DNA from 2 places in the Bacillus sp. PK6-16 genome. Region 1 is predicted to be linked to the other one. Evidence: a T-box and tRNA genes for the amino acid it is inferred to sense, from the RefSeq annotation. Region 1 holds a T-box; the other holds one or more tRNA genes.
What was found. A T-box is a leader RNA that pairs with one kind of tRNA and senses whether it is charged. The one in region 1 lies ahead of metG (methionine--tRNA ligase), so its partner is inferred to be a tRNA-Met.

Region 2: it encodes a tRNA-Met, which carries the amino acid that the T-box ahead of metG (methionine--tRNA ligase) is inferred to sense. The anticodon was not compared.

The regions. Positions count from the first base shown of each region.
Region 1 is NZ_CP096511.1:451,633-456,590, forward strand. It holds gene M1D66_RS02150 (class I SAM-dependent methyltransferase) at 5-823, opposite strand; T-box leader at 938-1,208, shown strand; gene metG (methionine--tRNA ligase) at 1,259-2,893, shown strand; gene M1D66_RS02160 (hypothetical protein) at 2,935-3,189, opposite strand; gene M1D66_RS02165 (EamA family transporter) at 3,257-4,159, opposite strand; gene M1D66_RS02170 (sensor histidine kinase) at 4,301-4,958, opposite strand, start outside.
Region 2 is NZ_CP096511.1:4,566,954-4,571,911, reverse strand. It holds rRNA gene M1D66_RS23600 (23S ribosomal RNA) at 1-701, shown strand, start outside; rRNA gene rrf (5S ribosomal RNA) at 804-919, shown strand; tRNA gene M1D66_RS23590 (tRNA-Val) at 925-1,000, shown strand; tRNA gene M1D66_RS23585 (tRNA-Tyr) at 1,009-1,092, shown strand; tRNA gene M1D66_RS23580 (tRNA-Gln) at 1,104-1,178, shown strand; tRNA gene M1D66_RS23575 (tRNA-Lys) at 1,183-1,258, shown strand; tRNA gene M1D66_RS23570 (tRNA-Leu) at 1,273-1,353, shown strand; tRNA gene M1D66_RS23565 (tRNA-Gly) at 1,383-1,457, shown strand; tRNA gene M1D66_RS23560 (tRNA-Leu) at 1,474-1,562, shown strand; tRNA gene M1D66_RS23555 (tRNA-Arg) at 1,566-1,639, shown strand; tRNA gene M1D66_RS23550 (tRNA-Pro) at 1,650-1,723, shown strand; tRNA gene M1D66_RS23545 (tRNA-Ala) at 1,740-1,812, shown strand; tRNA gene M1D66_RS23540 (tRNA-Ser) at 1,833-1,925, shown strand; tRNA gene M1D66_RS23535 (tRNA-Ser) at 1,981-2,073, shown strand; tRNA gene M1D66_RS23530 (tRNA-Met) at 2,095-2,171, shown strand; tRNA gene M1D66_RS23525 (tRNA-Asp) at 2,175-2,250, shown strand; tRNA gene M1D66_RS23520 (tRNA-Phe) at 2,259-2,334, shown strand; tRNA gene M1D66_RS23515 (tRNA-Thr) at 2,344-2,416, shown strand; tRNA gene M1D66_RS23510 (tRNA-Trp) at 2,423-2,493, shown strand; tRNA gene M1D66_RS23505 (tRNA-Ile) at 2,504-2,580, shown strand; tRNA gene M1D66_RS23500 (tRNA-Asn) at 2,589-2,663, shown strand; tRNA gene M1D66_RS23495 (tRNA-Glu) at 2,665-2,736, shown strand; gene M1D66_RS23490 (CBS domain-containing protein) at 2,864-3,283, shown strand; gene M1D66_RS23485 (DUF3965 domain-containing protein) at 3,605-4,756, shown strand.

The sequences.
Region 1 (4,958 bases):
GATCCTATCCGTGAAGGGATCCTTTTTTGCATGCTGTCGCAATTATTGTATATAGACCAGGGATACGTTCTTCGATTCCTTCTGGTGCAGTAGAAGGAAAGACCCATCTTTGATGAGATCCATGTTCTTCAACTAGTTTTTCGATTTTAAAACGTTCTTCCGCAATTGTTGTAATGATTTCTCCTAGCGTCCAGCGACGGATGGTTGTTTTAGGTAGCGATTCTTTCTGTGCTTCTGTAAGAAGGATGCTATAAGCAACATCATCTTCAATTAATTCTTCATCGAAATAATTTCCATTGGCCTGAAATGATGGGTGGTCGACTCCTAATAATTTCGTGTAAACAGGATGATAGTCACGAAGGATAAGCATTCCATCTCGCTTAAGTAAAGTAGCAATTTTTTGAAAGAGTGGTTTTAAATCTAGAAAGTAATGGAGTACACCAAGTTCCAGCAATACGATATCAAATGATTCGGAGAGCTGCACATTTAATACATCAGAAACGACATACTGGATAGAGACACCTGCTGCGTCCGCAAGTTCATTTGCATATTTTGCATTACTTGCTGAAATATCAACAACTGTTACGTCAGAGCCTAAAAGAGCGAGAGCAACACCTTTATTTCCTTTTGAGCCGAGTAAGTTAATAATACGTTTTCCTTTTGGAGATTGTATGTAAGGTAAATAATGTGCTACTTCGCGTGTGGGATCTTCCATAATTTTTTTTGCATAATCCTCTGGCGCCCCATGGCGATTCGTCCAAGCTTCATAAGCAGCTGTATTCCAGCTTTTTTCATTTATAGTGCTTAGTTGTTTTTGGTTCAATGTTATCACTCCTTTTGTGAACGTATAGGTATTCGGCAGGGGGATGTAATTTCCTTTTCTTTCCGGATAAAAGTTTGATTTTTCTGTGATTAAGTCGTACAATACTTGTTATACGTAAAAGCGTTGAAAAGGAAAAGTAGGATGAACACATTCTTTCCAGAGAGCTTCGGTAGCTGAGAAGAAGCAAGAATATTCATTTGAACAATGGCCTTTGAGCTTCGTCCTGAACTTATCAAATGATAATAGTAGGCGGCGACGAGAGTTGGTACTCGTTATCAAAACCACAGTATAAGAGCATATAGCTCCGTACTTGTTAAGGCTAATTATGTGAGTAATTGGCGAAATAAGGTGGTACCGCGACTGTTTATACAGCCCCGCCCTTATCTTTTTTAAGATAGGGGTGGGGCTTTTTATATTTTAAAGGAGGAATGTAAGATGAGTATTTTTATTGGGGGCGCTTGGCCGTATGCGAATGGTTCATTACATCTTGGCCATATTGCGAGTTTATTACCTGGAGATATTTTAGCACGTTATTACCGGTCCAAAGGTGAGAATGTGTTGTATGTTTCGGGAAGTGATTGTAATGGAACACCGATTGCAATTAGAGCAAAACAAGAAGGTGTGACAGCGAAGGAAATTGCTGATCAGTATCATGAAGAGTTCCAGCGATGTTTTCGTAGCCTTGGTTTTACTTATGATTGCTATACACGTACAGATAGTGAGCACCATCATGAAACGGTTCAAAATGTTTTTTTACGTTTATTAGAAGAAGGACATATTTATAAAAAAATAGTGGAACAAGCGTATTGTGAAACGTGTACGCAGTTTTTACCGGATCGTTATGTAGAAGGAATATGTCCACATTGTCATGAAGCAGCAAGAGGAGATCAATGCGATGCGTGTTCTGCTATTTTAGATCCACTCGATTTGTTAGAAAAGAAATGTAAGTTATGTGGTAGTACACCATCTGTACAGGAAACAGAGCATTTCTATTTCGCATTGCATACATTTCAGGAGCAAATTAAAAGGGCTGTAGAAATTGCCAAGCAAATAGGGACATGGCGCGACAATGCGATTCAACTAACAGAGAGATATGTAAAGGAAGGATTACTAGATAGGGCCGTATCACGTGATTTACCAATTGGGGTACCAATTCCAGTAGAAGGGTATGAAGATAAGAAAATTTACGTATGGATTGAAGCAGTGACAGGCTATTATTCAGCGAGTAAACATTGGGCTGAAGAAACAGGGAAAGATGATCAAGAGTTTTGGGATAGCGAAGCGAAAACATATTATGTGCACGGAAAGGATAATATTCCGTTTCATTCCGTCATTTGGCCAGCGGTATTACTTGGAATAGGGGAGGAAGCAATCCCGCGTCATATCGTTTCGAATGAATATTTAACAGTTGAAAAAAGAAAATTATCTACAAGTAAAAACTGGGCAGTATGGGTGCCTGACATATTAGAACGCTATGATCCAGATTCTATTCGTTACTTTTTAACCGTCAACGCACCAGAAAATCGCGATACTGATTTTTCATGGCGGGAATTTATTTACAGTCATAATAGTGAATTATTAGGTGCATACGGGAACTTTGTGAACCGGACATTAAAGTTTATTGAAAAATATTATGGTGGTATCGTGCCGAAGGGAAGTATTGAGGTAGAGCTGAAAGATAAAGTAGAAGGATTATATAAACATGTAGGAGAGGCGATTGAGCAAACTAAATTTAAGGTGGCGCTAGAAACAATATTTGATGCAGTACGTTTTGCAAATAAATACTTTGATGAAAAGCAGCCTTGGAAACAAAGAGAAGATGATCCAGTTTCATGTGAAGAAACGATTTATAACTGTGTGTATCTTATCGCTAATTTTGCAAATCTCCTTGAACCGTTTTTACCATTTTCAAGTGAAAGGGTTAGAAACACATTGTCGATTGTGAAACGAAATTGGGAACCGCAAAATACGTTGCCAAGTAGAATTGATAGCGTACAGCCATTATTTGAGCGAATCGATGTAAAACAAATTGAGCATGAGATAGAGAAGCTGTATGGAGCAGTAAAATGAGATAGAGAAAAAGACCTTTCAAGTAAATGAAAGGTCTTTTGTTATACAGTATGATTCTCTTTCTTATCTTTCAAAAAGAAAAGTACAGCAAGGATTACAAGAATAATAGCTGCAATATCATACGTTATTTTAAATGTAGTATTAAAGTTTAAGTACTCTACGAAAGGAGTTTTCACTGCTCCTGCATATATACAAACGGGAATGAGAAGTAAATCGTAAAATTTCTTTTCTTTCATATATCTTATTAGGAAGAAGATACACATAATAGCAAAAAATACGATGCTTAAAATAGTCATTTATACCTCCAGATAAATTTACTTATTTTAATTGCAGTTATATCTTTTATATAAATTCTGTATTTTTTCAAGCGCTATGCACGCGATTTTGTTTCCTTTCTTTCCTAGCCGTAAGCAGCTGAGGAGTGAAGATCCCAACCAATATGAAAATAATTCCAATCCACTGCATGAACGTTACGACTTCATGTACAAGTGTAATAGAAGCAATAATAGCAGTTGGTAATTCAGCTGCACCTAATATCGTACCAAGCCCTGTTCCAACCTTTGGTACACCGATTGAAAAACAAATGACAGGTACAACAACGCCGAATAATCCGAGGAAGAAAGCATATTTCCATAGACCGGCTTGCAAAGCACCGTCTGTTAAAAAGGTTGGCGGAAAGAATAGGCATACGATAAGAGTAGCGCTTGTTGTCATAAGGAAGCTTTTCGTATAAGGCGGAACATCCGTAGCGACGCGCCCGCTTGCAAAAACATAGAATGAAAAAGAGACAGCAGCTAATAGTCCAAAGATAATCCCTTTCGTAGAAAAACTTTGTCCGAGGCCTTCAAATACACCACCTGCAAACAATGTACCAGCAAATAAAATAAGGATAGATATAATCTTATCGCGGCTTGGAAATGTTCGATTTGCAATGGCTTCGATAATGACACCAATCCAAGTGAACTGAAAGAGTAGGACGACAGCGATAGATGCGGGTAGTTCTTCTACAGAAATAGCGTAAAAAATCCCGGTCATACTCATTGTTGTTCCGACGGTTAGTAAGGAAAAGAATTGTTTTTTTGTTACTTTATGACGTGAAAAGAAAAGAACGAGTAGAAATAGTCCAATCCATCCGAAGACATATTGTCCCCCTAAGAGTTGATGTGCTGAAAATCCATTTATGAATCCGAGTTTGAAAATAGTTGAAAGTATGCCATAGCTGCAAGCACCGAATAAAACGAGCAATGAATATTTAAACTTTTCCATAAAAAATCCTCCTTTTAAGTAATAAAAAACGCCCGCTATCCAAATAAGGATAACGGGCGAACGAAACAGAGTAAGACACTCTACAAAATTCCGCCACTCACACATGAAGTATAAGTTTGGGGTATGTAATTATAGTTAATGTTACATTGCTTTTGGGAATACAATGGAGCATTTTACACCTTGAGCTGTGTTTTGTATCCCGTAAGGAAACTGATGTTTATCTAATATTTGTTTCACGATATATAATCCAAGACCACTACCTTGTACTAAACCGTGTTTATCAGGGTTTGCGCGATAGAACGGTTCAAATAAATGAGCAAGTTTATCTTCATCAATTTGTGAACCTGTATTTAATACTTCTAATGCGTAACCATTTGGTTTTTCATAAAGCTTTATATATACGTGCTGATGGTCAATTGTATAATGAATTGCATTTGAAATAATGTTAAAAATAGCAGTTTGAATAAATTTAGGATCAGCTAAAATTTGTACGTCGTGTTTAATATTAGATTGTACATTTAATTGTTTTACAGATACAAAGTAATCTACTTTCTTCATAACATCCTCAATAATATTAGATAAAGAAATGACTTCTAAATTAGGTTTAAATTGAGGGTTTTGTATTTTGGATAATTCCGACATTTTTTCCGTTAATATGTTAATGTCTTGCATCATCTCGTAGGAACGTTTCAAATACTTATCTCTATCTTTATAAGCTCCAATTCCGTGAATCATGCCATCTAGTTGTCCCATAACGGCTGCGATTGGTGTTTTTAATTCATGGGATACCATAGACATA
Region 2 (4,958 bases), 1.2 Mb from region 1:
ACCTACGGGTCTTATCGACCCGGGAGACAGTGTCAGGTGGGCAGTTTGACTGGGGCGGTCGCCTCCTAAAGTGTAACGGAGGCGCCCAAAGGTTCCCTCAGAATGGTTGGAAATCATTCGTAGAGTGCAAAGGCATAAGGGAGCTTGACTGCGAGACCTACAAGTCGAGCAGGGACGAAAGTCGGGCTTAGTGATCCGGTGGTTCCGCATGGAAGGGCCATCGCTCAACGGATAAAAGCTACCCCGGGGATAACAGGCTTATCTCCCCCAAGAGTCCACATCGACGGGGAGGTTTGGCACCTCGATGTCGGCTCATCGCATCCTGGGGCTGTAGTCGGTCCCAAGGGTTGGGCTGTTCGCCCATTAAAGCGGTACGCGAGCTGGGTTCAGAACGTCGTGAGACAGTTCGGTCCCTATCCGTCGTGGGCGTAGGAAATTTGAGAGGAGCTGTCCTTAGTACGAGAGGACCGGGATGGACGCACCGCTGGTGTACCAGTTGTTCTGCCAAGGGCATAGCTGGGTAGCTATGTGCGGAAGGGATAAGTGCTGAAAGCATCTAAGCATGAAGCCCCCCTCAAGATGAGATTTCCCATAGCGTAAGCTAGTAAGATCCCTGAAAGATGATCAGGTTGATAGGTTCGAGGTGGAAGCATGGTGACATGTGGAGCTGACGAATACTAATAGATCGAGGACTTAACCATATAATATGTAGCAAATGTTATCTAGTTTTGAAAGAATATAAAAAACTTATTGACTTTCGAGGTCAAATGAGTTAAAATGATTCTTGTCTTAAATGAATACAGTCTGGTAATGATGGCAGAGAGGTCACACCCGTTCCCATACCGAACACGGAAGTTAAGCTCTCTAGCGCCGATGGTAGTTGGGACCTTGTCCCTGTGAGAGTAGGACGTTGCCAGGCAAAATGGAGGATTAGCTCAGCTGGGAGAGCACCTGCCTTACAAGCAGGGGGTCGGCGGTTCGATCCCGTCATCCTCCACCATATATGTCGGAGGGGTAGCGAAGTGGCTAAACGCGGCGGACTGTAAATCCGCTCCTTCGGGTTCGGCAGTTCGAATCTGCCCCCCTCCACCATTCTTAATTAATGGGCTATAGCCAAGCGGTAAGGCAACGGACTTTGACTCCGTCATGCGCTGGTTCGAATCCAGCTAGCCCAGCCATTAAGAGCCATTAGCTCAGTTGGTAGAGCATCTGACTTTTAATCAGAGGGTCGAAGGTTCGAGTCCTTCATGGCTCACCATTTTAATGAAATATGCGGGTGTGGCGGAATTGGCAGACGCACTAGACTTAGGATCTAGCGCCTTTGGCGTGGGGGTTCGACTCCCTTCACCCGCACTTTTAATAAAATAACTCATACATGTCTTGCGGAAGTAGTTCAGTGGTAGAATACAACCTTGCCAAGGTTGGGGTCGCGGGTTCGAATCCCGTCTTCCGCTCCAATTTTCAATATGACATGCCGGGGTGGCGGAACAGGCAGACGCACAGGACTTAAAATCCTGCGGTGGGTGACCACCGTGCGGGTTCGACCCCCGCCCTCGGCACCATATGCGCCCGTAGCTCAATTGGATAGAGCGTTTGACTACGGATCAAGAGGTTAGGGGTTCGACTCCTCTCGGGCGCGCTTTTATTAACGGGAAGTGGCTCAGCTTGGTAGAGCACCTGGTTTGGGACCAGGGGGTCGCAGGTTCAAATCCTGTCTTCCCGATATTCCCAAAAAACATGGGGCCTTAGCTCAGCTGGGAGAGCGCCTGCCTTGCACGCAGGAGGTCAGCGGTTCGATCCCGCTAGGCTCCACTTTATTTAATATATGTCTCGGAGGTATACCCAAGTTCGGCTGAAGGGATCGGTCTTGAAAACCGACAGGCGGTGAGAATCGCGCGGGGGTTCGAATCCCTCTACCTCCTCCATTTTTTCTTTAATGGTGTAGACATATAATAATAAAATATTTATTTTTTCCTTTATGGAGGTATACCCAAGTTCGGCTGAAGGGATCGGTCTTGAAAACCGACAGGCGGCGAGAGTCGCGCGGGGGTTCGAATCCCTCTACCTCCTCCATTTTTTAAAATTTTATATTGTCGCGGGGTGGAGCAGCACGGTAGCTCGTCGGGCTCATAACCCGAAGGTCGCAGGTTCAAATCCTGTCCCCGCAACCAAATGGTCCCGTGGTGTAGTGGTTAACATGCCTGCCTGTCACGCAGGAGATCGCCGGTTCGACCCCGGTCGGGACCGCCATTTATGTTGGCTCGGTAGCTCAGTCGGTAGAGCAGAGGACTGAAAATCCTCGTGTCGGCGGTTCGATTCCGTCCCGAGCCACCATTTTTTTATGCCGGCTTAGCTCAATTGGTAGAGCAACTGACTTGTAATCAGTAGGTTGGGGGTTCAAGTCCTCTAGCCGGCATCATTTAGGGGCATAGTTTAAAGGTAGAACTGAGGTCTCCAAAACCTCCAGTGTGGGTTCGATTCCTACTGCCCCTGTAAAGTATATGGGCCTATAGCTCAGCTGGTTAGAGCGCACGCCTGATAAGCGTGAGGTCGATGGTTCGAGTCCATTTAGGCCCACCATATATTATTCCGCAGTAGCTCAGTGGTAGAGCTATCGGCTGTTAACCGATCGGTCGTAGGTTCGAGTCCTACCTGCGGAGCCATGGCCCGTTGGTCAAGTGGTTAAGACACCGCCCTTTCACGGCGGTAACACGGGTTCGAATCCCGTACGGGTCATACAAAAAGAGTCAGCATTATGCTGGCTCTTTTTTATTTTGTTAATCCTTTTTATTACGTTACTTTCCAGAAATAAATAAAGGAATTTTGGAAAAGCTATGGTATGTATAAAAAGGAGGAAATAATAATGACACGAGTGAGAGACTTAATGAGTACCCATATTGTACATTGTACACCGCTAGACAATGTATATGAGGCAGCTGTAAAAATGAAGGAAGAATCGGTTGGATTAATTCCTGTTGTTGAAAATGAGCAAGTTGTTGGGCTTGTTACTGATCGTGATTTAGTCGTTCGAGGGATTGCTGAAAAACATCCTGGATCTAATAAGATTACAAATGTAATGACAACAAATATTATCTCAGTTTCTCCAAATGATTCTATTGAAAAAGCTACAGAGCTAATGGCACAGCATCAAATTAGACGATTACCAGTAGTTGATAGTGGTCAACTTATTGGCATGTTAGCACTAGGAGATTTAGCTATAAGGGAATCAGCAGATGATCAAGCTGGATTTGCCTTGAGCGAAATCTCAGAGCGTACAGAGTAAATTGAAGCTTTCATTAACCGAGAGTTTAATGGTCACTCATAAAGAGCTAAATTATATATAAATTTCAGATACATTATTCTAGTATATATGGATTAAACTAATATGTTAGCGTGATGTATCTGAGACATTATATAATAAGTATGTGGTTAATAATTTCGACATTTTTTTAAAATTTGTTATTCTTAATTTTTAATAAGAGAAAAGATGATATACTGATAGATATAAGTATTATGAGAGATTTTGAATATAACAATATTAATTTTTAGTGGTGCGATAATAAATTAATATTTCCTACATAGATGAAAAGGGAAGGGGAATTATATGAAGGCTGTACAGGGCGATCCAAATTGGAATTTGGTTACAGATACATATATAGAACCAAATAATTTCGCTGAATTATTTTCTTTGCTTGTACCTTGTCACCCAAAAGGTGAGGGGAAAGAACGAACTATATTAGTATGGAAAGAGAAAGAATTTTATAAAGAAGAAAATTTAGCGGCATTTATCGTATATGGCATGAATAAAGCAAAGAAATTACCGCAGTTTCATAAAGATGAAATTCCAACTTTAGTGCGTATTCTTCGCTTATGCCAAGAGATTGGTTGGTATGAAGAGGCAAATGATTTTATGATAGCGCAAGGATTAGCTGAGTTTGTTCATACTTCATTGGAATATGAAACATGGGATCTTTTGACGCAATCAGTTGCTTTAAATTATTTAATTATTAAATATCGTATAGGTGAATTGACAGATAGGGATATTGAAATTTGGGATAGAGTTAAATTTAATGAGAAGTGTATAACCGATTGTAAACATTTATTATCTCATAAAGAAGTATTGGAATTTACATTCTTTTATATGTGCAAGAGAGCGAAATCATTATCAAAAGAGCAATTAAATAGTGATATGATGAGTTTAGCAATGTATTGTAATACTTTTGTATATGATTTGTATACACATGATTTATTACGGAAATATCGTAAGTGTACAGATTTCCTATCATATTATGGACCTAGTCAGGCAGTTTTAGCATGTCAAAGAGCTGTATTATCTCAAATTTCCGATCGCTTAGACCCATTAAAGACAACGCATGTAGATGATTATTTATATGTGATGAAAGAAATGATGGAGCATATGACGATAGGAGTAATGGATCGATATGGTCATTTTATTGGAAAGCTACTATCTTATGTGCCATTTTTCGAAATGATACAAGTTCCACAGCATGCATATTATTGTGAAGAATTACTGTATATTTGTAAGGGCATTGAATATAAAGAAGAAACACTACGCAATTATATATTTATACAATTACATGATTGTTTACCATCATTCTTTAGGCTATTTCTTAAAAATAAGCGTTACGCAACGATTCATGATATTCTTTTCTATTGGTGCGATGACGAACAACGAATGAGCTTAGAGAAAAAATATAATCTGAGCTTTATTTATGAAAAATATGCTTGTGGATAAACAATATTTTCGATATGAAAAATTAATATAAATTAAAAAGGATCTCCAGTTTATGTGAGATCCTTTTTTGTTAGTAAAACAAGGAGAAAGTGATTAAGACAAGAAACAACATTCCATATAGGAGAAGTTGTGCAGTATAACTTCCTTGTATACCAAAAAAAGTATTGGCTTTCTTATACAAATTCAATATGTATTTTATTGG